DNA from 3 places in the Pectobacterium peruviense genome. Region 1 is predicted to be linked to each of the others. Evidence: predicted binding sites of a transcription regulator. Region 1 holds the regulator's gene; each other region holds the start of a gene.
What was found. Region 1 encodes PurR, which represses purine synthesis genes. Its sites were predicted from a motif close to CANGCAAACGTTTGCNTG; they were not measured.

Region 1 (7,442 bases):
ATTTGTCTGCCGTTTCTTTGATCAGCTGTTGCAATTCACCGCGCTGAAACATTTCAACCACGATATCACAGCCGCCAACTAATTCGCCGTCAACCCACAGCTGCGGGAATGTCGGCCAGTTTGCGTATTTCGGCAACTCAGCACGAATATCTGGGTTCTGTAAAATATCTACATAAGCAAAACGTTCGCCACATGAAGACAATGCCTGAACGGTCTGTGCGGAAAAACCGCAGCTTGGTAATTTCGGGGAGCCTTTCATGTACAGCAGAATCGGGTTTTCAGCAATTTGGCGCTGAATTTTTTCAATTGTCGGTGTCGTCATCTTCTTGCTTCCTTAAACCTATAGGATGGCTAACGTCCAAAACGCTAGCCATGAGCCGCCGTCAGAAGTATTGCGACAGCGACATTGACTCAATGATATTGTACCGATGCCACTAGCTACAAAAAAACGCCATTTTTTGTAGGGTTATTTTTCTCGTCGCTTTGCGTCGCTGATGAAATCAACGCCAAAAAATGCTGATAAATCAATCGAAAAAACAACTATTAACGTTTTTTCACTATTCTGTATGAATAAAGCGACCGTGCCTACTTTTTTATGACGCCGTTTTCAGGAATACTGTGAGGATTGAGCGAGTTAAGGATTATGTTCGGTCACTTTTATTATGCGCTTATTTATTACTCTTTTTATATTATTTTTCAGTAATCTATGCCTGAACGTCGTTCAGGCTGCGCCGCATACCCCGCATTCGGCACCGAAGAAAAACGTCGTTGAAGAAACGAATAAGAAAAGCCGTCAAACAAAGAGTAATGCTAAATCACCGACGCCGATCAAAAGCAAAAAACCCGAACCTACCGCAGTCAGCACTAAAACCAAACCCCGTAGCGCTAACAAATCGACAGAAAAAAAACCGTCACGGACACAAAGCAGCACGCCCGCGCTAGTAAAGAAAAACCTTAAAAAACTGAAACCTGAAGACGAGAAGCAGACAACTGCACAGGCCAGAGTTAAAACCGGGTTAAAGAAAACCGCACTCAAAGAGAAGGTGGATAAAAACCCGTCTCCCACCGAAAAAGGAATGGCGCTGAGCGCGGCGCATAAAAAACGCTATCAGCATGCCAAAACGACCGCCATGAATAAATTGATGAGCCAAATAGGTAAACCGTACCATTGGGGCGGCTCATCTCCCTTTACCGGATTCGACTGTAGCGGACTGGTTTATTACGCCTATAAAGACGTCGTCAAGATCCAAATCCCGCGTACCGCAAACGAAATGTATCACCTACGTGATGCCGCGCCGATTAAAAAGAGTGAACTAGAAAGTGGCGATTTGGTCTTCTTCCGCATCAATAATCGTGGCGCAGCCGATCACGTTGGGGTTTATCTGGGAGAAGGGAAATTTATCCAGTCGCCGCGTACGGGCTCAGATATTCGCATCAGCAAGCTGAGCGAAGATTATTGGCAGGAGCACTACGTTGGCGCGCGTCGCGTGGTCACGCCACAGACCATTCGTTAAGCAAATTATACCGGTTATACCCTAAATAATTCAGACACGTTTATGCACCACCAACGTGTCTGAATACCAACCAGCGCAGAAGCCGATCGGTTAGTTCAGCACCGCAATAAAGCTAAACGCGATGATCACAGCTAACGAGCCAACGGTTGTCAGTAAAGACATCTTCAGATCTGTATCCATAAACCACTCCTTATTAGCGAACAAGTTTCATCTGAAACTTCATCTAAAAAAAGACACCACCATGTGCAGCAGAACCCGCTTAGACGGTTAAAGCTACAAATAATAGGGTTATTACGATTCTTTCATAATTCTAGCGAAAAATCTCGGACGAATGCATCACTAATAGTATAAATTAGCCCTTTCACTTTCATGATAAATCGGACACAATCCGCTGTTTATGAAAGCGCTGCGTATCAGTCGAAAAACGTCAACCCAGACCCCTTCGGTATAACATTCGGCATTCTCCTTCTGAAATCCTGTTTTTTAGCTTAGAAGAAGAACTTTAAACGTAGGCAAACGATTAACAATATACTTACGTCTGTAACAGGTAAGTTCAGGAGTCATTTTTAGATGGCAACGATTAAAGATGTGGCAAAACGTGCTGGCGTTTCCACCACAACCGTATCGCACGTGATCAATAAAACACGTTTCGTCGCCGAAGAGACTAAGGCAGCCGTCAGGGCGGCAATCAAAGAATTGCACTATTCGCCCAGCGCCGTCGCTCGCAGCCTCAAAGTTAATCACACTAAATCTATTGGTTTGTTGGCCACATCCAGCGAAGCCCCCTACTTTGCCGAGATCATTGAAGCAGTCGAAAACAGCTGTTATGCCAAAGGTTACACGCTGGTGCTGTGTAATTCTCATAACGACATTGGCAAACAGCGCGCTTATCTTTCCATGTTGGCGCAAAAGCGCGTCGACGGCCTGTTGGTGATGTGCGCCGAATACCCGCCGGAGCTATTGGGCATGCTGGAAGATTATCGCAGCATTCCAATGGTCGTCATGGACTGGGGACAGATGCACAGCGATTTTACCGATACGATTATCGATAACGCCTTTGAAGGTGGTTATATGGCGGGTCGCTACCTGATTGAACGCGGTCATCGAGATATCGGCGCGATCCCCGGCATTCAAGAGCGCAACACCGGCAGCGGGCGCTACCTCGGCTTTTTAAAAGCATTGAAGGAAGCCGACATCGCCGTGCGCGACGAATGGGTTGTTCAGGGCGATTTCGAACCGGAATCCGGCTATAAAGCCATGCATCAGATTCTCGCGCAGAAACAGCGACCTACGGCCGTATTCTGTGGTGGCGATATTATGGCGATGGGTGCCATCTGTGCAGCCGACGAACTGGGCCTGCGCGTGCCACAGGATATTTCGGTGATCGGTTATGACAACGTGCGCCATGCGCGCTTCTTTACGCCAGCGCTGACCACCATCCATCAACCGAAAGAACGCCTGGGCCAATCCGCGTTTTCTATGCTGCTGGATCGTATTACCAGTAAGCGAGAAGATGCGCACGTCATTGAAGTACACCCGACGCTGATTGAACGTCGCTCGGTTGCCGATGGTCCATTCCGCGATTATCGCCGTTAATCTCGACGACCAATACAGACGGTTTTTCTATTCCTGCCCGCTTTCCCTCTCTGCTTGCTCCAGCCAATTTTCTTGTATATTGGCTGGAGCAACTCTAAACTGAACCCTGCGTTTCAGTTTCACTGATAAAACCAAAATAGCGATAGCCGCACGTCAGTAAGCAGGTCCGTGCTTTTGCCAATGAGATCCTGTTTACGTGCAAATTTCTTCTTCATTTTTCTCTGGTGACAGCCGATACGTCGGCTGCAGTAAGTGCTGTCCAGGTGTTTTACGATACTTTTACCCCTAAATAATTCGAGTTGCAGGAAGGCGGCAAGAAAAGGAATCCCGATGAGCTTACTCCGGTAAGTGATTCGGGTGACTGAACGCAGCCAACACACATGCAGCTTGAAGTATGACGGGGATACTCGTGAAAAGTTAAGGAGACATGATGGGATTACCTTATGCAGAAAAATGGGATCACGATACCGCGCCTTGGTTCCACATAATGCAAGACACGTTAGCCGCTGCGGATATCGCGATCAACGGTACTCGCCCCTTTGATATCCACGTTACCCATCCCCGCTTTTTTAAACGTGTCTTGCGAGAAGGTTCGTTGGGATTAGGTGAAAGCTATATGGACGGATGGTGGGAGTGCGAACGGCTGGATATGTTCTTCCATCGTGTCCTGCGTGCAGGGCTAGAAAATACACTACCTCGCCGCTTGCACGATCTTACTCGAGTCGCCATTTCCCGCGTCACCAATTTGCAGTCCCGCAGACGTGCTCAGGTTGTCGGCAAAGCACATTACGATTTAGGTAATGATCTCTTTACCCTAATGCTCGATCCCTACATGCAATATTCCTGCGCTTATTGGAAACAGGCGCACACGTTGGAACAAGCGCAGGAAGACAAACTCACCATGATTTGCGAAAAACTCCAGCTAAGATCAGGCATGACGCTGCTGGATATCGGCTGCGGCTGGGGCGGGCTTGCTGAGTTCGCCGCGCGTCGCTACGGTGTCTCCGTTTACGGCATCACCATCTCCAGAGAGCAACAGCGTCTGGCGCAACAGCGCTGTCAGGATCTTGGCGTCACCATTGCGCGACAAGACTACCGCGATCTGAACCAGCAATTCGATAGGATCGTCTCTGTCGGTATGTTTGAACACGTCGGCCCGCGCAACTATGGCGCTTACTTTCGCATGGCAAAACGCAGTCTTAAGCCCGATGGACTGTTCCTGCTGCACACTATCGGCGCCAATAAGACCAACCCGCACATTGATCCCTGGATTCATAAATACATCTTCCCCAACGGCTGTATTCCCTCTATGCAGCACATCGCGCAGGCAAGTGAGCCTTACATGGTAATGGAAGACTGGCACAACTTCGGTGCCGATTACGATCGCACATTACTGGCATGGCATACGCGCTTTCAACAAGGGTGGCCCCAGCTTTCCACACGCTACACCGCCCGTTTTCGTCGGATGTTTAGCTACTATCTGAACGCGTGCGCAGGGGCGTTCAGAGCCAGAGAACTTCAGCTCTGGCAGATCGTATTCAGTATCAATGGGATTGACGGTGGATTACGCGTTTCGCGCTGAGAGAGAAAAGAAAAGAGAAAACCGGATGATGATGTTCATCCGGTTTACAAAAAGATGCTGCGCAGGGATTACTCTTCGCTGACGAGGTCGCTCGCCTGCTTGCTGGCTAACACGCGTTCTACGGTATCGACCACGGCCTGCGTTTGCGGGTCGATTTCAATATTGATGCGATTGCCCAAGCGCTTCTGACCCAGCGTTGTACGGTTCAGCGTTTCTGGAATTAAATGCACGCAGAAACGTCCGCGTGTCACTTCTCCCACCGTCAGACTGATGCCATCAATCCCGACAAAGCCTTTATGCAGCACGTATTTCATCAGCGCTTCATCTGCCAGGCGGAACCAAATCTGATGATTATTTTCTGAAACCTGAATCTTGACCACTTCCGCCGTACACATGATGTGGCCCGACATGACGTGGCCGCCGATCTCATCGCCAAATTTCGCGGCGCGCTCAATATTCACGACATCACCTTCATGAATATCGCCCAGATTCGTTAGCCGCAGCGTTTCTTTCATAAGATCAAAACTGACGCGATCGCCATCAACGGCAGTTACCGTCAGACAGCAGCCGTTGTGCGCCACTGAGGCACCGAGCGTAAGCCCTGGCAGCAGATCAGGGGGGAGTTGAATAACGTGCGTGCGAAAGTTGGATTTTTCTTCAATCGACACCACAGGTGCAGTGCCCTGAACAATACCGGTAAACATGCGGTTTGCCTCTTAAAAACAAAGAAATGACTGTATGCAGTGTGCCCGATATTCCGCGGAAAACCAAACCAGAATACGGAGCGTCAAACGCTATCGAAACCGCAGCGTAACAAAAAGAATATATTCTCTTTCATGCTGGTTTACTTTTATTAAGTCGTTACAATAACGCTCTCATTTTATTCTTGACGTTTTCCATATCCAGATCATTCATCCCGCTAGCAAAATTAAGTCATTCAAGGAAGGTATCCGTGCAACAGTATCTGACAGAAGCGCGTAAATTATCGGCGCTTGCTGTTCCTGTCATTATTGCGCAAGTGTCCCAAACGTCGATGGGTGTGGTTGACACCATCATGGCCGGTGCTTATAGCGCCACCGATATGGCAGCCGTCGCAGTGGGAACCTCTATCTGGCTACCCGCTATTCTTTTTGGTCACGGTCTGCTATTAGCGTTAACACCGGTTGTCGCACAGCTCAACGGTTCCGGCCGTCGCGATCGCATTTCTCATCAGGTGCGACAGTCTTTCTTTCTGGCCGCCATCATTTCTGTACTGACGATGCTGGTGCTGTATCAGGGGGAATACGCGATTAATCTGATGAGTGACGATTCACCTGAACTGGCGGCAAAAGCCATCGGTTATCTGCATGCGTTGCTGTGGGGCGTTCCCGGCTACCTGTTCTATCAGGTGTTACGCTGTCAGTGTGAGGGGCTATCCAAAACCTATCCCGGGATGATGATTGGATTCATCGGGCTATTAATTAACATCCCGATTAACTATATCTTTATTCACGGTAAATTTGGCATGCCCGAACTGGGCGGCGTCGGCTGTGGCGTGGCTACCGCATCGGTTTACTGGATCATGATGCTGTTGATGATGCTCTACACTCGACGAGCTTCCTGGCTACGCGATATCCGCCTCCACCGCCCCGCATTCCGCCCAGATGTTGCCGTGCTGAAACGTCTGTTTGGCCTCGGCTTACCGATTGCGCTGGCACTGCTTTTTGAAGTCACGCTGTTTGCTGTGGTGGCGCTGTTGGTATTACCGCTCGGTGTCGTCGATGTGGCCGGTCACCAGATTGCCCTGAACTTCAGCTCTCTGATGTTCGTTCTCCCGCTCTCGGTTGGCGTCGCTACTACCATTCGCGTCGGGCACCGATTAGGGGAGGGTTCGGTTGAAAACGCCCGCATTGCGGCGCACACAGGTATCATGGCTGGTGTAGCGTTAGCCGGTTGCACAGCCATTTTTACCACGTTGCTACGTGAGCCTATCGCCCTACTCTACAATCAGGATCCGCTGGTGGTTGCAATGGCTTCTCAGCTCATGCTGTTGGCTGCCGTTTATCAAATTTCTGATGCCGTTCAGGCGATCGGCAGTGGCGTACTGCGAGGCTATAAAGACACCCGCGCGATTTTCTATATTACGTTCACCGCGTATTGGGTGTTAGGTTTACCGAGCGGCTACCTACTCGCGTTGACGGATGTTATCGTGCCACGCATGGGGCCTGCGGGTTTCTGGTGTGGTTTCATCATTGGTCTGACAGCGGCAGCAGTCATGATGGTGACGCGAATTCGTTTTCTTCAGCGCCAGCCTGCCGCACGAATCTTAGCGCGGGCAGCACGTTAGATAACGTTTCACTCTGTTTTCTACCCTAAATAATTCGAGTTGCGTGACAAAACGCTAGCGTTTTGAACAACGCCAAAGCGTTGACCCTTTAGGGCAAGGCTCATTTATGGCCTTGTAATGCGGCAACCGAGCGACAAATTCGTCGGGAACGAATTTGACCAGCCAACGGCTGGCCTTCGGTGAGAGACAGGAAGTCTCTCATTTCATCCCCAGGAGCTTACACAAGTAAGTGACTGGGTGACAAATCTGCCGGGAGCGGATTTGAACGCTGCTTGCAGCGGCCCTTTAGGGCGAGGCCCACGACGGGCCGAGTATTTAAGAGCAGCCAACGCACAAGCAGCTTGAAGTATGACGGGTATCGTCGAAAAAAACGGCGGAACGGATACAACCACAGCAATCACGCTGGCAAGAGCACAAAATTGCA
Region 2 (7,442 bases), 410 kb from region 1:
TTAAGGATGATGCTATTTAGCATGCTATACGCAAGGCAACACGGATAGTGCGGCTGCCTTGCGTATATCGACCGCGTGCGTTCGATATACACTTTGGGAGAAGACGTTGTGATTGAATTTATACAGTTTATTATTGATTTTATTCTGCACATTGACGTTCATCTGGCGGAACTGGTGGCGCAATATGGTGTCTGGGTTTATGCCATTTTGTTCCTGATTCTGTTCTGTGAGACAGGGTTGGTGGTGACACCGTTTTTACCGGGAGATTCGTTGCTGTTTGTTGCTGGTGCGCTGGCGGCGTTGCCATCGAACGATCTAAATGTGCATACGATGGTGTTCCTGATGATTATTGCCGCGATTACGGGCGATGCAGTGAACTACACGATTGGACGACTGTTTGGTGAGAAGCTGTTTAGCAACCCGAACTCAAAGATTTTCCGCCGCAGCTATCTGGATAAAACACATGCGTTTTACGCACGCCACGGTGGCAAGACGATAATTCTGGCGCGCTTTGTCCCGATTGTGAGAACATTTGCGCCGTTTGTCGCCGGGATGGGGCACATGAGCTATCGGCATTTTGCAGCCTATAATGTCATTGGTGCGCTGCTGTGGGTGCTATCGTTCACCTATGCAGGCTACTTGTTTGGCGATTTGCCGATAGTGCAGGAAAATCTGAAATTACTGATTGTCGCGATTATTTTTCTCTCTATCCTGCCGGGTATTATTGAAATTGCCCGTCACCGTAGAGCAGCCACGCGCGGTAATGTGAAATAAGTGAAGTATTTTAACATCCGGTTTGACCAGTTTTTTATCCACAGTCCCGGAGCGTTATGGTTTAATGGGCAGCATTTATGGTCTGTTCTTGGGAACATCCTTGATGCCGATGCCTTTGTACCGCGACTGTTGTGCGTCTCAGGCATTTTTTCATTGGCAATGTTGTCAGGGAATAACATGAACAGCGGACTGGCATTTGCCAGGTTCAAGCAGAAAGGTTATCAATGAGCTGGATTGAACGAATTCTTAACAAAAGCAATATCACACCGACCCGTAAAGCGAACATCCCTGAAGGGGTCTGGACAAAATGTGATAGCTGCGGTCAGGTTCTTTATCGTGCCGAGTTAGAGCGTAATCTGGGGGTCTGCCCGAAGTGCGATCACCATATGCGCCTGTCTGCGCGTGCCCGTCTACAGGCTTTTCTGGATAAAGAAAACACTGTCGAGCTGGGAAGCGAACTGGAGCCGAAGGATGTCCTGAAATTCCGGGATTCCAAAAAATATAAAGATCGTCTGGTTTCTGCGCAGAAACAGTCCGATGAGAAAGACGCGCTGGTCGTCATGAAAGGCACACTTTACGGCATGCCAGTTGTGGTCGCGTCGTTTGAGTTCGCTTTCATGGGCGGTTCAATGGCGTCCGTCGTGGGTGCGCGTTTTGTGCGTGCTGTTGAGCAGTCACTAGAAGACGGTTGCCCGCTGGTGTGTTTCTCCGCCAGTGGCGGTGCGCGTATGCAGGAAGCGCTGATGTCGCTGATGCAAATGGCGAAAACCAGTGCGGCACTGGCAAAAATGCGCGAGCGCGGCTTGCCTTATATCTCTGTGCTGACTGACCCAACCATGGGCGGTGTTTCTGCCAGTCTGGCGATGCTGGGCGACCTGAATATTGCCGAGCCAAAAGCGCTGATCGGTTTTGCCGGCCCACGCGTTATTGAACAAACCGTGCGTGAAAAATTGCCGCCGGGCTTCCAGCGCAGTGAATTCCTGATTGAGAAAGGGGCGATTGATATGATCGTTCGTCGTCCGGAAATGCGCTACAAGCTGGCCACCATTCTTGCCAAACTGACGAATCATCCAGAACCGGGCAATGATGACGTGGAAACCCGCAGCGATGCGCCGTCTGAATCATCACAGGATGACGCATAATTGACATGATGGGCAGGGTGTGTGGCATTCGACCACGTCTTTCTCGACGACGTGGTAATGTGCACGTTCTGCCCGCAATGAACCGTAAGCCAGTGAACGGGACTCATGGATACTCTTCAAATACCTCAAGCCACGTCACCTTTGGTCACGTGGCTTCATTATCTTGAGCACCTGCACGCTCAGGCCATTGATTTAGGCTTGGATCGCGTTAAGCAGGTTGCTGAACATCTTCAACTGCTACAGCCTGCCGCCACGATTTTCACTGTTGCGGGGACGAACGGCAAAGGAACCACCTGCTGTACGCTGGAGTCCATTCTATTAGCCGCAGGGCTACGGGTTGGCGTGTACAGTTCGCCTCATCTTGTTCGCTATACCGAGCGGGTGCGTATTCAGGGCAACGAATTGTCCGAAGCGCAGCACACGCAGGCATTTGCGGATATTGAAGCAGGAAGAGGAGCGGTATCGCTCACCTATTTTGAATTCGGTACGCTGTCGGCACTGCACCTCTTCAAGCAAGCGAATCTGGATGTCGTCATTCTTGAAGTGGGATTAGGCGGGCGTCTGGATGCGACCAATATTGTGGATGCGGATGTCTCTGTGGTCACCAGCATTGCTATCGACCACACCGACTGGCTAGGTAACGATCGGGAGAGCATCGGTCGTGAGAAAGCGGGGATATTCCGACAGAACAGACCCGCCGTCGTTGGTGAGCCCGATATGCCAGGAACCATTGCCGATGTTGCCGCTGAGAAAGGCGCATTGCTGCGCCGCCGTGGTCGCGACTGGGAGTTTTCAGTTCAGCGCGAAACATGGAGCTGGCAGGACAAGCAGCGTGAATTGTCACGCCTACCACTCCCTAATGTCCCACTGCCGAATGCTGCCACTGCACTAGCTGCACTACACTATTCTTCACTTAACGTGAGCGAAGAGGCGATTCGTCAAGGCTTACAGCGCGCAGCATTGCCGGGGCGTTTTCAGATAGTGCAGGAATCACCGCGGTTGATTCTTGATGTTGCACATAATCCTCATGCGGCGGCGTATCTGGCAAACCGTCTGGCTGGGTTGCCGAAAACCGGAAAAATGCGGGCTGTTGTCGGCATGCTGTCGGATAAAGATATCGCGGGTACGCTGGCCCACTTAACGTCGTTGATTGATGAGTGGTATTGCGCACCGTTAGAAGGCCCGCGCGGCGCAACGGCGCAGCAGATTGCCGAGCATCTGACGCGCAGTCAATCATTCCCTGATGTCGTTACCGCCTGGCAGCAGGCGATGTCTGACGCGACGGAGCAGGATATTGTCATTGTGTGTGGATCTTTTCATACGGTAGCGCATGTGATGGAAGCGCTGGATGAGGAGAAGGTGAATGGCGAGTAAATTTCAGAATCGCCTGGTTGGCACGGTTATTCTGGTCGCACTGGGCGTGATCGTCTTACCTGGCCTGCTGGACGGTAAGAAGAAGCACTACGAAGACGAGTTTGCGTCGATTCCGCTGATTCCTAAGCCGGGTGACAGCAATGAGATGGAATCGCTACCTGCGCTGAATCCGTCGTTGCCAAGTCAGCCACCGGAAGGGGCGGAAGCGGCGATGCAGAACAGTGCGGAAGCCGAAGCACCTGAAACGAAATTACCTGAAACCAAGGCTCCCGAAACCTCCACGCCGCCAGCATCGTCGCGTGCAGGTACGAATACGCCAACCATGACGGCACCGCCTGTGGTGGTCGAGCGTCCACCAATTCAGACGACAACGCCAGTGACGCCAAAGCCTCAGCCAAAACCTGAGGTGAAGACAGAAGTGAAACCGAAGCCAGAGCCTAAACCGGAAACCAAACCGGAAACTAAGCCGGAAGTGAAACCAGAAACGCAGCCGACGCCGCAAGCGCCTGTCGGACAGGCCTACATTGTGCAGCTTGGTGCGCTGAAAAATGCGGATAAGGTGAACGAAATTGTCGCGAAGCTTCGTCTCTCTGGCTATCGCGCGTATACCGTGCCGTCAACGCCAGTTTCAGGACAGATCACCCGTATTTATGTCGGACCGGATGCTTCGAAGCAGAAGTTAGAGTCTTCGTTGGGCGAACTGCAACAGCTCAGTGGGCTTAGCGGGCAGGTACGAGCACATTCCGTTCGTTAAGATTACGAGCATGATAATAACGTGATGGATTGTCCGTAATCTGTCACGTCAGTAAGCAAAAATAGGCGGCGGGGATGAGGTTCACACCAGTGATACTCGGCCCCGTAGCCGTTTTAAGAGACCTGTAGTTAGTTTTGATATGCCGATAGGTAATAGAATCAGGCATGAGTGGTGTCGGTTTTTTCGCCTGATTATCTATCGATGAAATCGGCGGAAATACGCTACGCAAACGTTTTCTTTTTCTGTTAGAATGCGCCGCGAACAGGATGACGTAGCGGCTTATCGGTAGCATCGTTCATTATTAGGATAGTTCATGGTTTGGGTTGATTACGTCATTATTGGCATCATCGGATTTTCGGCTCTGGTTAGCCTGATCCGGGGGTTTGTTCGTGAAGCGCTGTCGTTAGTAACCTGGGGATGTGCTTTTTTTGTTGCCAGTCATTACTACGCCTACCTCGCGGTCTACTTCACCCGTTTTGATGATGAACTGGTGCGTAACGGCATTGCGATTGCCATTCTGTTTATTGCCACGTTGATTGTGGGAGCTATCGTCAACTATGTGATTAGTTCACTGGTTGAACGTACCGGATTATCCGGCACCGATCGCGTTCTGGGCATCTGTTTTGGTGCGCTGCGCGGGGTGCTGATCGTTTCCGCACTGCTATTCTTTCTGGATACGTTCACCAGTTTTTCACAAAGTGATGACTGGAAGCAGTCCCAGTTAATCCCACAGTTCAGTTATATTATCAGGTGGTTTTTTGACTACCTGCAAAGCACGTCAAGTTTCTTGCCGCAGCATTTACCGCTGCGGTAGCGCTGATGAGGAAAAGACACCATGTGCGGTATTGTCGGTATCGCCGGTTTTACACCGGTCAACCAGTCGATTTATGACGCGTTAACGGTGTTGCAACACCGTGGGCAGGATGCTGCGGGCATTGTAACCATCGATGCCTTTAACTGTTTTCGCCTGCGTAAGGCCAATGGCCTGGTGAAAGATGTGTTTGAAGCGCGGCACATGCAACGCTTACAGGGAAACATGGGGCTTGGCCATGTGCGCTATCCGACAGCGGGCAGTTCCAGCGCCTCGGAAGCACAGCCTTTCTATGTTAACTCTCCGTTCGGCATCACGCTGGCTCACAACGGTAACCTGACTAACGCCCACGAACTGCGTAAAAAGCTGTTCGAGCAGGAGCGTCGTCACGTTAACACCACGTCTGATTCTGAAATTCTGCTGAATATTTTCGCCAGAGAGCTGGACCGTTTCCAACATTACCCGCTGGAAGCCGATAATATTTTTGCGGCCGTTGCCGCAACGCACCAGCAAATTCGCGGTGCCTATGCCTGTGTTGGCATGATTATCGGCCATGGCATGGTGGCATTCCGCGATCCTAACGGGATTCGCCCTCTGGTTATCGGTAAGCGCGATCTGGAAGATGGCCGCAGCGAATATATGGTGGCGTCTGAAAGCGTCGCACTGGATACGCTGGGCTTTGAATTTTTACGCGATGTTGCGCCGGGAGAAGCGATCTACATTACGGAAAAAGGGCAGCTGTTTACCCGCCAGTGCGCAGAGAATCCAAAGAGCAACCCGTGCCTGTTCGAATATGTCTACTTCGCACGCCCGGACTCTTTCATCGATAAAATTTCGGTCTACAGCGCACGTGTTCGCATGGGTCAGAAGCTCGGTGAAAAGATTGCACGTCAGTGGGAAGATCTCGATATTGATGTCGTGATACCGATTCCTGAAACCTCTTGTGATATCGCGTTGGAAATTGCGCGGATTATCAACAAGCCGTACCGTCAGGGATTCGTGAAAAACCGCTATGTTGGCCGCACCTTTATCATGCCAGGACAACAGGCGCGTAAGAAATCTGTGCGTCGTAAGCTGAACGCGAACCGTGCCGAGTTCCGTGACAAGAATGTGCTGCTGGTCGATGACTCTATCGTGCGCGGTACAACGTCGGAGCAGATTGTGGAGATGGCGCGTGAAGCAGGAGCTAGGCGTGTTTATCTGGCCTCTGCGGCACCGGAAATTCGCTTCCCTAACGTGTATGGTATCGATATGCCGAGCGTTAATGAACTGATTGCCCACGGTCGCGAAGTGGATGAGATCTGTAAGATTATCGGTGCCGATGAGCTGATATTCCAGGATCTTGACGACCTGATCGACGCGGCGCGTGAAGATAATCCGGATATTGTTCAGTTTGAATGTTCAGTGTTCAACGGAATTTATGTGACCAAAGACGTCGATCAAGGCTATCTGGATTACCTGGAAGCGCTGCGTAACGATGATGCCAAAGCGTTGCGTAGCCAGAATGAAGTCGAAGATCTGGAACTGCACAACGAAGGTTAACGGCTAGCTGTACGGTAGGGCTGGTTTTATTGAAGGGGGAGGGCGCGAAAGTGTTCTCCCCCTTCTTGTATATAGAAAACCTGACTGTATGTAAAAGCATCGTTTCAGTGCTTATCCTTGCTTATCACTAATCAATGCGGCAAAGTTTGCGCAGATGATTTTTCCGCGTATCGGCGTACGCGGTCAGCCAGAGGCAGTATGAATGAAGCGACTTATTGTAGGGATTTCCGGTGCCAGCGGTGTCATTTACGGCATCCGATTGCTACAGGTATTACAGACGCTGGAAGGCATCGAAACCCATCTGATTATGAGCCAGGCCGCCCGGCAGACGCTGGCGCTGGAAACGGATTTTAGCCTGCGTGATGTACAGGTGCTGGCCGATGTGGTGCATGACACGCGGGATATCGCTGCTAGCGTTTCTTCGGGGTCGTTTAAAACGGCGGGGATGGTAATTTTGCCCTGTTCGATAAAAACCCTTTCCGGCATTGTGCACAGCTACAGCGACAATCTGCTGACTCGTGCCGCCGATGTGGTGTTGAAGGAGCGTCGTCCTCTGGTGTTGGGGGTGCGTGAAACGCCATTGCATTTAGGGCACTTACGGCTGATGACTACCGCCGTTGAGCTAGGCGCGATAATTATGCCGCCGGTGCCTGCGTTTTATCATCGCCCAGAAAGTGTGCAGGATATTGTCGATCAGACGGTGAATCGTATTCTGGATCAGTTTGATATTGACCTGCCGAAAGATCTCTTTACTCGCTGGCAGGGTGCGTCATAGCACGATAGGTGACAAGACTCGTTATTTTTTTCTCATGGGGTAGTAAACCTTTACTGCCCTTTTTTTGTGCCTTTTTATCACATTGCACCAATTTTGCGCATAAGAGCACTTAAATAGTGCATTTGGATTTTTGTATTCGTGCCAATGTTATCTATTCTTATTGTTACTCACTCCCAAAAAAACTCAGAAAAATTTTCCTAATCAAATGGTTAACCATCATTTTCTGCGTATTTTGCTCATAGGCTTTTTACAACGACCTTACGTTCATTG
Region 3 (7,442 bases), 650 kb from region 1:
AGAACGTTGAAAGAACGCTGACATAAAGCATGAGGTATCAGAATGAGTTCAGGCGTAGTGGATAGAGAGAACCTTAATTTGGGGATGCTGGTTTCCGAAACGCGGAACCCGGCAACGATGACGCTGGATCAGCTCTCTACGCTGGAGATGATGTACGTATTTAACCAGGAAGACCGGAAAGTCCCCGAAGCCATTGCGCAGGTTTTACCCGCGATTGCCGAGGCTGTCGATCTGGCAACGGCGTCGTTGCAGGCGGGTGGGCGTCTGATCTATCTGGGGGCGGGAACCAGCGGCCGTTTGGGCGTATTGGATGCTTCCGAGTGTCCTCCGACGTTTGGTGTGCCGCATGGGCTGGTTATCGGCCTGATTGCTGGCGGGCCGGGAGCGTTACTCAAGGCGGTAGAAGGGGCGGAAGACGATCCTGCGCTCGGTGAAGCTGATTTGAAATCGCTGAGTTTAACGGCTGCCGATATGGTGGTCGGTCTTGCTGCATCAGGTCGGACGCCGTATGTGATTGGCGCATTGCGCTATGCGCGTGACGTTGGCTGCCGGACGGCGGCGATCTCCTGCAACCCGCACTCGCCTATTGCACAGGAAGCACAAGTGGCGATTTCCCCCGTCGTTGGCCCAGAAGCATTAACGGGTTCGACGCGGCTGAAGTCGGGTACAGCGCAAAAGTTAGTCCTGAATATGATTTCTACTGGCGTAATGGTTAAGCTGGGCAAGGTGTACCAGAATTTGATGGTTGATGTGAAGGCAACTAACGTGAAGCTGCTTGATCGTGCCTGTCGCATCGTGGTGGAAGCGACGGGAGCCGATCTGGACAGGGCACGGCAGGCGCTGGTGCAGTCGGATAACGACGTTAAGCCAGCGATTCTGATGCTTCTGGCTAATATTGATGTGGAAGTGGCGCGTGAACGTCTGAAACAGCACAACGGCTATCTGCGTGAGGCGTTACTTGGCGGGTAAGACTATTTTGGTGTCGATCTATCTTGAGGTAAATCGGGGGAAACGTTTTGAGTGATAAGCGAGAGCAACGCATTGTTTTTTTTGATCTGGATGGCACGCTGCATCAGCAGGATATGTTTGGCAGCTTTTTGCGTTTCTTGCTTCGTAGGTTGCCGTTAAACCTCGTCCTGGTTATTCCGCTATTGCCCGTTATTGGGATGGGATTATTGATTCGCGGTCGAGCGGCTCGCTGGCCAATGAGCTGGCTGCTGTGGGCGATTACGTTTGGGCGTGACGAAGACGACCTCGTTCAGCTTGAAAAGCAGTTCGTCGGCGTGTTTCGTCGCGATGTCATACCGTTTCCTCAGGTTCAGCAGCGGCTGAAAACCTATCTTGAAGACAGCGATGCGCAGGTCTGGCTGGTGACCGGATCGCCACAGCGACTGGTTGAAGGGGTTTATCACGATTCACCTTTTCTGCCCGGTGTTCGTCTGATGGGTAGCCAAATTACACGCCGCTACGGTGGTTGGGTATTAACGCTGCGCTGTCTCGGACATGAGAAAGTGACGCAGATGGAGCAGCGCCTTGGCGCACCGCTTAAGCTCTACAGCGGTTACAGCGACAGCAAGCAGGACAATCCGCTGCTCTATTTTTGCGAACACCGCTGGCGAGTGACGCCGGAAGGTAGTCTGCAACAGTTAGAGTAACGCCTTCAATACGCCATCCATATAGGTATAATGCGCCGCCAAAATGGTAAGTGAAATAGCCCTAATGGGATCGGTTCTAAGTGAGGAAATGTGGTTAGCCTGCGTGATAATGAATACTGGATGCGCTATGCATTGACGCTGGCTCAGCGTGCTCAGGATGAAGGCGAAGTGCCGGTTGGTGCAGTGCTGGTGCTGGATAACGAAGCGATTGGCGAAGGGTGGAATCGGCCGATAGGACATCATGATCCTACCGCGCACGCCGAGATTATGGCGCTGCGGCAGGGAGGGCAGGTGTTGCAAAACTACCGCCTGCTGGAGACCACCCTGTATGTCACGCTGGAGCCGTGCATTATGTGTGCGGGCGCGATGATACACAGCCGTATCGGTCGTCTGGTTTACGGTGCGTCAGATGAGAAAACGGGGGCTGCGGGGTCGCTAGTGGATATTCTGCGCCATCCTGGCATGAATCATCAGATCGTGATTGAATCTGGTGTTCTGGCTGATGAATGTTCAGCGACGCTCAGCGCGTTCTTCCGTCTGCGCCGTGAGCAGCATAAAGCCCGTCGTGCCGCAGAGAAAGATAAAAACGCAGCGCAGGAATAGCCTAATGCCGAACGTTTAAGAATCGATATACACGGAGCGACCACGAGGCGAGGTGTCACTATGGAACCCCATCCCCGTGTTTCTCCTAAACGGCGGCTGATGTGATCCGCATTAACGCAGGGGGCGCGGCGTTTTTTCTTCCTTTGCAGATCTATTACGGTACTGTTATTCCGGCACCTTGGTGAGAGGAACGGCTGGATAGCCCAGTGCAATCTGGGTTTGTTGCTGCACTTTAGCTTCTTTTTCTATCAGATAACCTTCCAGACTCACCATATATCGCCGAATGTTTTCCACGTAGTTATAGGCTTCGTGTCCGCGCGCGTAGCCGTAGGTGGTTTGGGTGTAATAGCGCTTTTGGCTCAGCATCGGCAGGCGCATTTTTACATCCACCCAACTGTCGGGGTTACCTTTCTGTTTTTCAGTCAATTTACGTGCATCAAGCAGGTGGGCGTATCCCATGTTGTAGGACGCCAGCGCAAACCAGATTTTTTCATCTTCCGGGATGGTATCCGGCATTTTCTGCATCATATGCGACATATATTGTGCGCCGCCGCGAATACTTTGTTCTGGGTCGATTCGGTCAGTCACGTTCAGGCTTTCTGCGGTGTTACGCGTGAGCATCATCAGCCCACGCACGCCGGTAGGGGAGGTCGCCAGCGGGTTCCAGTGTGACTCCTGATAGGAGATGGCCGCCAGCAGCTTCCAGTCGATATCGGTAGCGTACTTTTCAAACAGTGGACGCAGATCCGGCAGTGTTTCATCAATCGCACTCAGGAACGTGGTGGTATCAACATAGTCAAATTCGCCAACGTGACCGAGATATTTCTCCTCCAGACGCGCGAGCGTACCGTCTTCGACAATCTGGCTGAAAAAATCCAGCAGCGCGGCGGACAGGCTGTCATCGTGTGAACGGCGCATATACCAGGTAACAGGCTCTTCATCGCTGAGGTCGAAGGCGACGGCGAGCTGTGGGTGAATACGCTGCATCAAACCGATGGTGACCGAATCACCCAGCGTATAGTCCAGTTTGCCGTCGGCAACCTGTTTCAATAATTCCTGCGTGCTCTGATCCGAGGCGGATTCCCAGCTCAACTGCGGGTACTTCGCGGCTTTTAAATCGCGTAGGGTCGCTGCATGAGCGGAACCCGACGTAACAACGAATCGGCCTTGTAGCTTATCCAGCGTTTTTGGACGAGGCGATCCGAGGCGGTAGACCATCTGCTGCGAAATGGAGTAGTAGGTCGGGCCGGCACGGAAGCGTTCCAGACGCTCGTGATTGTAAATCAGCCCAGCAGCCAGCAGGTCGGCATCGTCACCGTCCAGATCGTCGAACAATTCGTCAAGATTCTTGCGTGACGAGACCACCAGCTTGACGCCGAGATAATCGGCGAAACGTTTTGCCAGTTCATAGTCCAGACCTGTCGGGGATCCGTTGCTCATGGCATAAGTCAGCGGTGAGTTAACGGTGCTGATACGTAACTCACCGCGTGAGAGGATCTGCCTGAGTTGTACATCCTGACTACTGCGCCAGGGAATACTAGGCCATAGCGCTAACGCCAGCAGTAACGTGATAATCCCGATGAAAAAATAATTTAATTTTAAAGGCTTCAAATAGTTATCTCTCGGCGGCCATGTGGCCAGGCTGTCTGTAACGGCAGTTTTTTTATACGTCATTTCCCAGAGTGGGGGCATTTTGCTTAACAAACCGCCAGTGTGCAACTTTTATTGATTTGGTCACCGATTAATCATTCGGCGGGTGCGAAGTGAAATTATCGCCACGCAAACGGTTTCGTCCGAGGGAAGGATTCTCTATAATATGTGCGTTTCCCCCTGTTGTACCCAGTGGCTGTATCGCAGCCAGTGCATCGAAGACGAGAGAACTTTAGATTATGGAAATACTGCGTGGTTCACCTGCCTTATCGGCTTTTCGTATTAATAAACTGCTGGTCCGCTGCAAAGAGCACGTTTTGCCAGTCAGCGATATCTATGCTGAATACGTACATTTCGCCGATGTCAGCGCTCCGCTGAACAACGATGAACAGGCCAAACTGACACGTTTGCTGAAGTATGGTCCTTCTCTCGCGGAGCACGAACCGCAAGGTCATCTGTTACTGGTGACGCCACGTCCCGGCACCATTTCACCGTGGTCTTCCAAAGCTACCGATATCGCCCATAACTGTGGATTAAGCAAAGTACTGCGCCTGGAGCGCGGTCTGGCTTTTTATATTCATGCGCCAACGTTGAGCGATGAGCAGTGGCAGCAACTGGGGGCATTGCTGCATGACCGGATGATGGAAAGCGTATTTAGCGACCTGAAACAGGCCGAAGCCCTGTTCTCTCACCATCAACCTGCACCTTTCAAACGCATCGAAATTCTGCTGCAAGGGCGTCAGGCGCTGGAAGAGGCGAATATCCGTCTGGGGCTGGCATTGGCAGAAGATGAAATTGATTATCTGCTGGAAGCCTTCACCAATCTGGGCCGTAATCCGACCGATATCGAACTGTATATGTTCGCGCAGGCGAACTCTGAACACTGCCGCCACAAGATTTTTAACGCGGATTGGGTGATCGATGGCGTAACTCAGCCGAAATCCCTGTTCAAAATGATCAAAAACACCTTTGAACACACACCTGACCACGTTCTCTCTGCCTATAAAGACAACGCCGCCGTCATGGAAGGTTCCGCCGTCGGCCGTTTCTATACCAATGCTAGCGGGCAATATGATTACCATCAGGAAGACGCGCATATCCTGATGAAGGTTGAAACGCATAACCACCCAACCGCAATTTCACCGTGGCCGGGCGCAGCAACAGGCTCAGGTGGCGAAATTCGTGATGAAGGCGCAACGGGCCGTGGTTCCAAACCGAAAGCGGGTCTGGTGGGCTTCTCTGTATCGAACCTGCGGATTCCTGGCTTTATCCAGCCGTGGGAAGAAGAAGAGTTCGGCAAGCCAGATCGTATTGTCAGCGCACTGGATATCATGACCGAAGGCCCATTGGGCGGTGCGGCATTCAACAACGAATTCGGCCGTCCTGCACTGACTGGCTATTTCCGTACTTATGAAGAGCGTGTTGATAGCCACAATGGCGCAGAACTGCGCGGCTACCATAAGCCGATCATGCTGGCGGGTGGTATTGGTAACATCCGTGGCGATCATGTCAAAAAAGGCGAAATTATCGTCGGAGCCAAACTGATTGTGCTGGGTGGACCGTCCATGAATATCGGTCTGGGCGGCGGCGCGGCCTCTTCTATGGCATCAGGTCAGTCCGATGCGGATCTGGATTTTGCTTCTGTGCAGCGTGATAACCCGGAAATGGAACGCCGCTGTCAGGAAGTGATCGACCGCTGCTGGCAATTAGGCGAAGCCAACCCGATCCTGTTCATCCACGATGTCGGTGCGGGCGGTTTGTCTAACGCCATGCCGGAACTGGTGAGTGACGGCGGTCGCGGTGGTCGCTTTGAACTGCGCGATATTCTGAACGACGAACCGGGCATGAGCCCGCTGGAAGTCTGGTGTAACGAATCGCAAGAACGCTACGTTCTGGCGGTTGCGCCAGAACAGTTGGCACAGTTTGATGAAATTTGCCGTCGTGAGCGCGCACCTTATGCGGTGATTGGTGAAGCGACGGAAGAACTGCATCTGACGATGAACGATCGTCACTTTAACAACAAACCAATAGACCTGCCGCTGGATGTACTGCTGGGTAAAACGCCGAAGATGCTGCGTGATGTTGAGCGCAAACAGGTAGAGGGTACGCCACTACAGCGTGACGACATCTATCTGGCCGAAGCAGTCGAGCGCGTGCTGCACTTGCCAGTTGTTGCGGAAAAAACCTTCCTGATCACCATCGGCGACCGCTCTGTTACCGGTATGGTCGCGCGCGATCAGATGGTCGGGCCGTGGCAGGTGCCTGTGGCTGACTGTGCAGTGACTACTGCCAGCCTCGACAGCTATTACGGTGAAGCGATGTCTATCGGCGAACGTGCGCCAGTCGCGCTGCGTAACTTCGCCGCCTCCGCGCGTTTGGCCGTGGGTGAAGCGTTGACGAACATTGCTGCCACGCACATTGGCCCACTGACCCGCGTGAAGCTGTCTGCGAACTGGATGGCTGCAGCAGGGCATCCGGGCGAAGATGCTGGCTTGTACGATGCGGTGAAAGCCGTGGGTGAGGAACTGTGTCCGGCGTTGGGTCTGACGATTCCAGTGGGTAAAGACTCCATGTCGATGAAAACCCGCTGGCAGGAAGAAGGCGAAGATCGCGCGGTCACCTCGCCGATGTCGCTGGTGATTTCTGCGTTTGCCCGTGTAGAGGACGTGCGTAATACGGTAACGCCACAGCTGCGTACCGGTCAGGATAATGCGCTGCTGCTGATCGATCTGGGTGCGGGTAATAAAGCGCTGGGCGCAACGGCGCTGGCACAGGTTTATCGCCAGTTGGGTCGTAAAACGGCAGATGTGCATAGTCCAGAGCAGTTGGCGGGCTTCTTTAATGCTATCCAAGAGTTGGTCGCTGCTAAGGCGCTTCTGGCTTACCACGACCGTTCAGACGGTGGCTTGGTTGTGACGCTGGCTGAGATGGCCTTTGCTGGTCACTGCGGCATCACTGTCGATATCGCGTCTCAGGGCGAGGATACGCTGGCGACGCTCTTTAACGAAGAACTGGGTGCCGTTATTCAGATTCCTGCCGCGCGCCGTGCTGAAGTGGAAGCCATTCTGGCGCTGCATGGTCTGGCTAACTGTGTGCATTATCTCGGTCAGGCTGAAGAAGGAACGCGCTTCACCATCAATCAGGGTGCAGAAGCAGTCTATCAGGAAAGCCGTTCGACGCTACGACGCTGGTGGGCTGAAACTAGCTGGCAAATGCAGCGCCTGCGCGATAATCCGCAGTGTGCCGATCAGGAACACATCGCCAGACAGGATGATAACGATCCCGGTCTGAATGTATCGCTGACCTTCGATCCGAAGGAAGATATTGCTGCGCCTTACATTATTAAGAATGTCCGGCCTAAAGTGGCTGTCCTGCGTGAGCAGGGCGTGAACTCCCATGTAGAAATGGCGGCGGCGTTCCACCGTGCTGGCTTTGATGCCATCGATATCCATATGAGCGACCTGCTGGCTAATCGCCGTAACTTGCAGGACTTCCAGGCCCTGGTTGCCTGTGGCGGTTTCTCTTACGGTGATG

Region 2: the regulator PurR is predicted to act here: its motif matches at 4,267-4,284, upstream of cvpA (colicin V production protein).
Region 3: the regulator PurR is predicted to act here: its motif matches at 4,035-4,052, upstream of purL (phosphoribosylformylglycinamidine synthase).

What each region holds. Positions count from the first base shown of each region.
Region 1 is NZ_CP161826.1:2,003,757-2,011,198, reverse strand. Features, by position in the region: gene DUT67_RS09160 (Grx4 family monothiol glutaredoxin) at 1-322, opposite strand, end outside; gene DUT67_RS09155 (C40 family peptidase) at 663-1,514, shown strand; gene DUT67_RS09150 (YnhF family membrane protein) at 1,605-1,694, opposite strand; gene purR (HTH-type transcriptional repressor PurR) at 2,085-3,110, shown strand; gene cfa (cyclopropane fatty acyl phospholipid synthase) at 3,541-4,692, shown strand; gene DUT67_RS09135 (riboflavin synthase subunit alpha) at 4,761-5,396, opposite strand; gene DUT67_RS09130 (MATE family efflux transporter) at 5,645-7,018, shown strand.
Region 2 is NZ_CP161826.1:1,593,779-1,601,220, forward strand. Features, by position in the region: gene DUT67_RS07240 (DedA family protein) at 112-774, shown strand; gene accD (acetyl-CoA carboxylase, carboxyltransferase subunit beta) at 999-1,916, shown strand; gene folC (bifunctional tetrahydrofolate synthase/dihydrofolate synthase) at 2,022-3,290, shown strand; gene dedD (cell division protein DedD) at 3,280-4,044, shown strand; gene cvpA (colicin V production protein) at 4,358-4,858, shown strand; gene purF (amidophosphoribosyltransferase) at 4,880-6,397, shown strand; gene DUT67_RS07270 (UbiX family flavin prenyltransferase) at 6,600-7,172, shown strand.
Region 3 is NZ_CP161826.1:1,350,273-1,357,714, forward strand. Features, by position in the region: gene murQ (N-acetylmuramic acid 6-phosphate etherase) at 43-969, shown strand; gene yfhb (phosphatidylglycerophosphatase C) at 1,017-1,655, shown strand; gene tadA (tRNA adenosine(34) deaminase TadA) at 1,776-2,258, shown strand; gene mltF (membrane-bound lytic murein transglycosylase MltF) at 2,424-3,869, opposite strand; gene purL (phosphoribosylformylglycinamidine synthase) at 4,148-7,442, shown strand, end outside.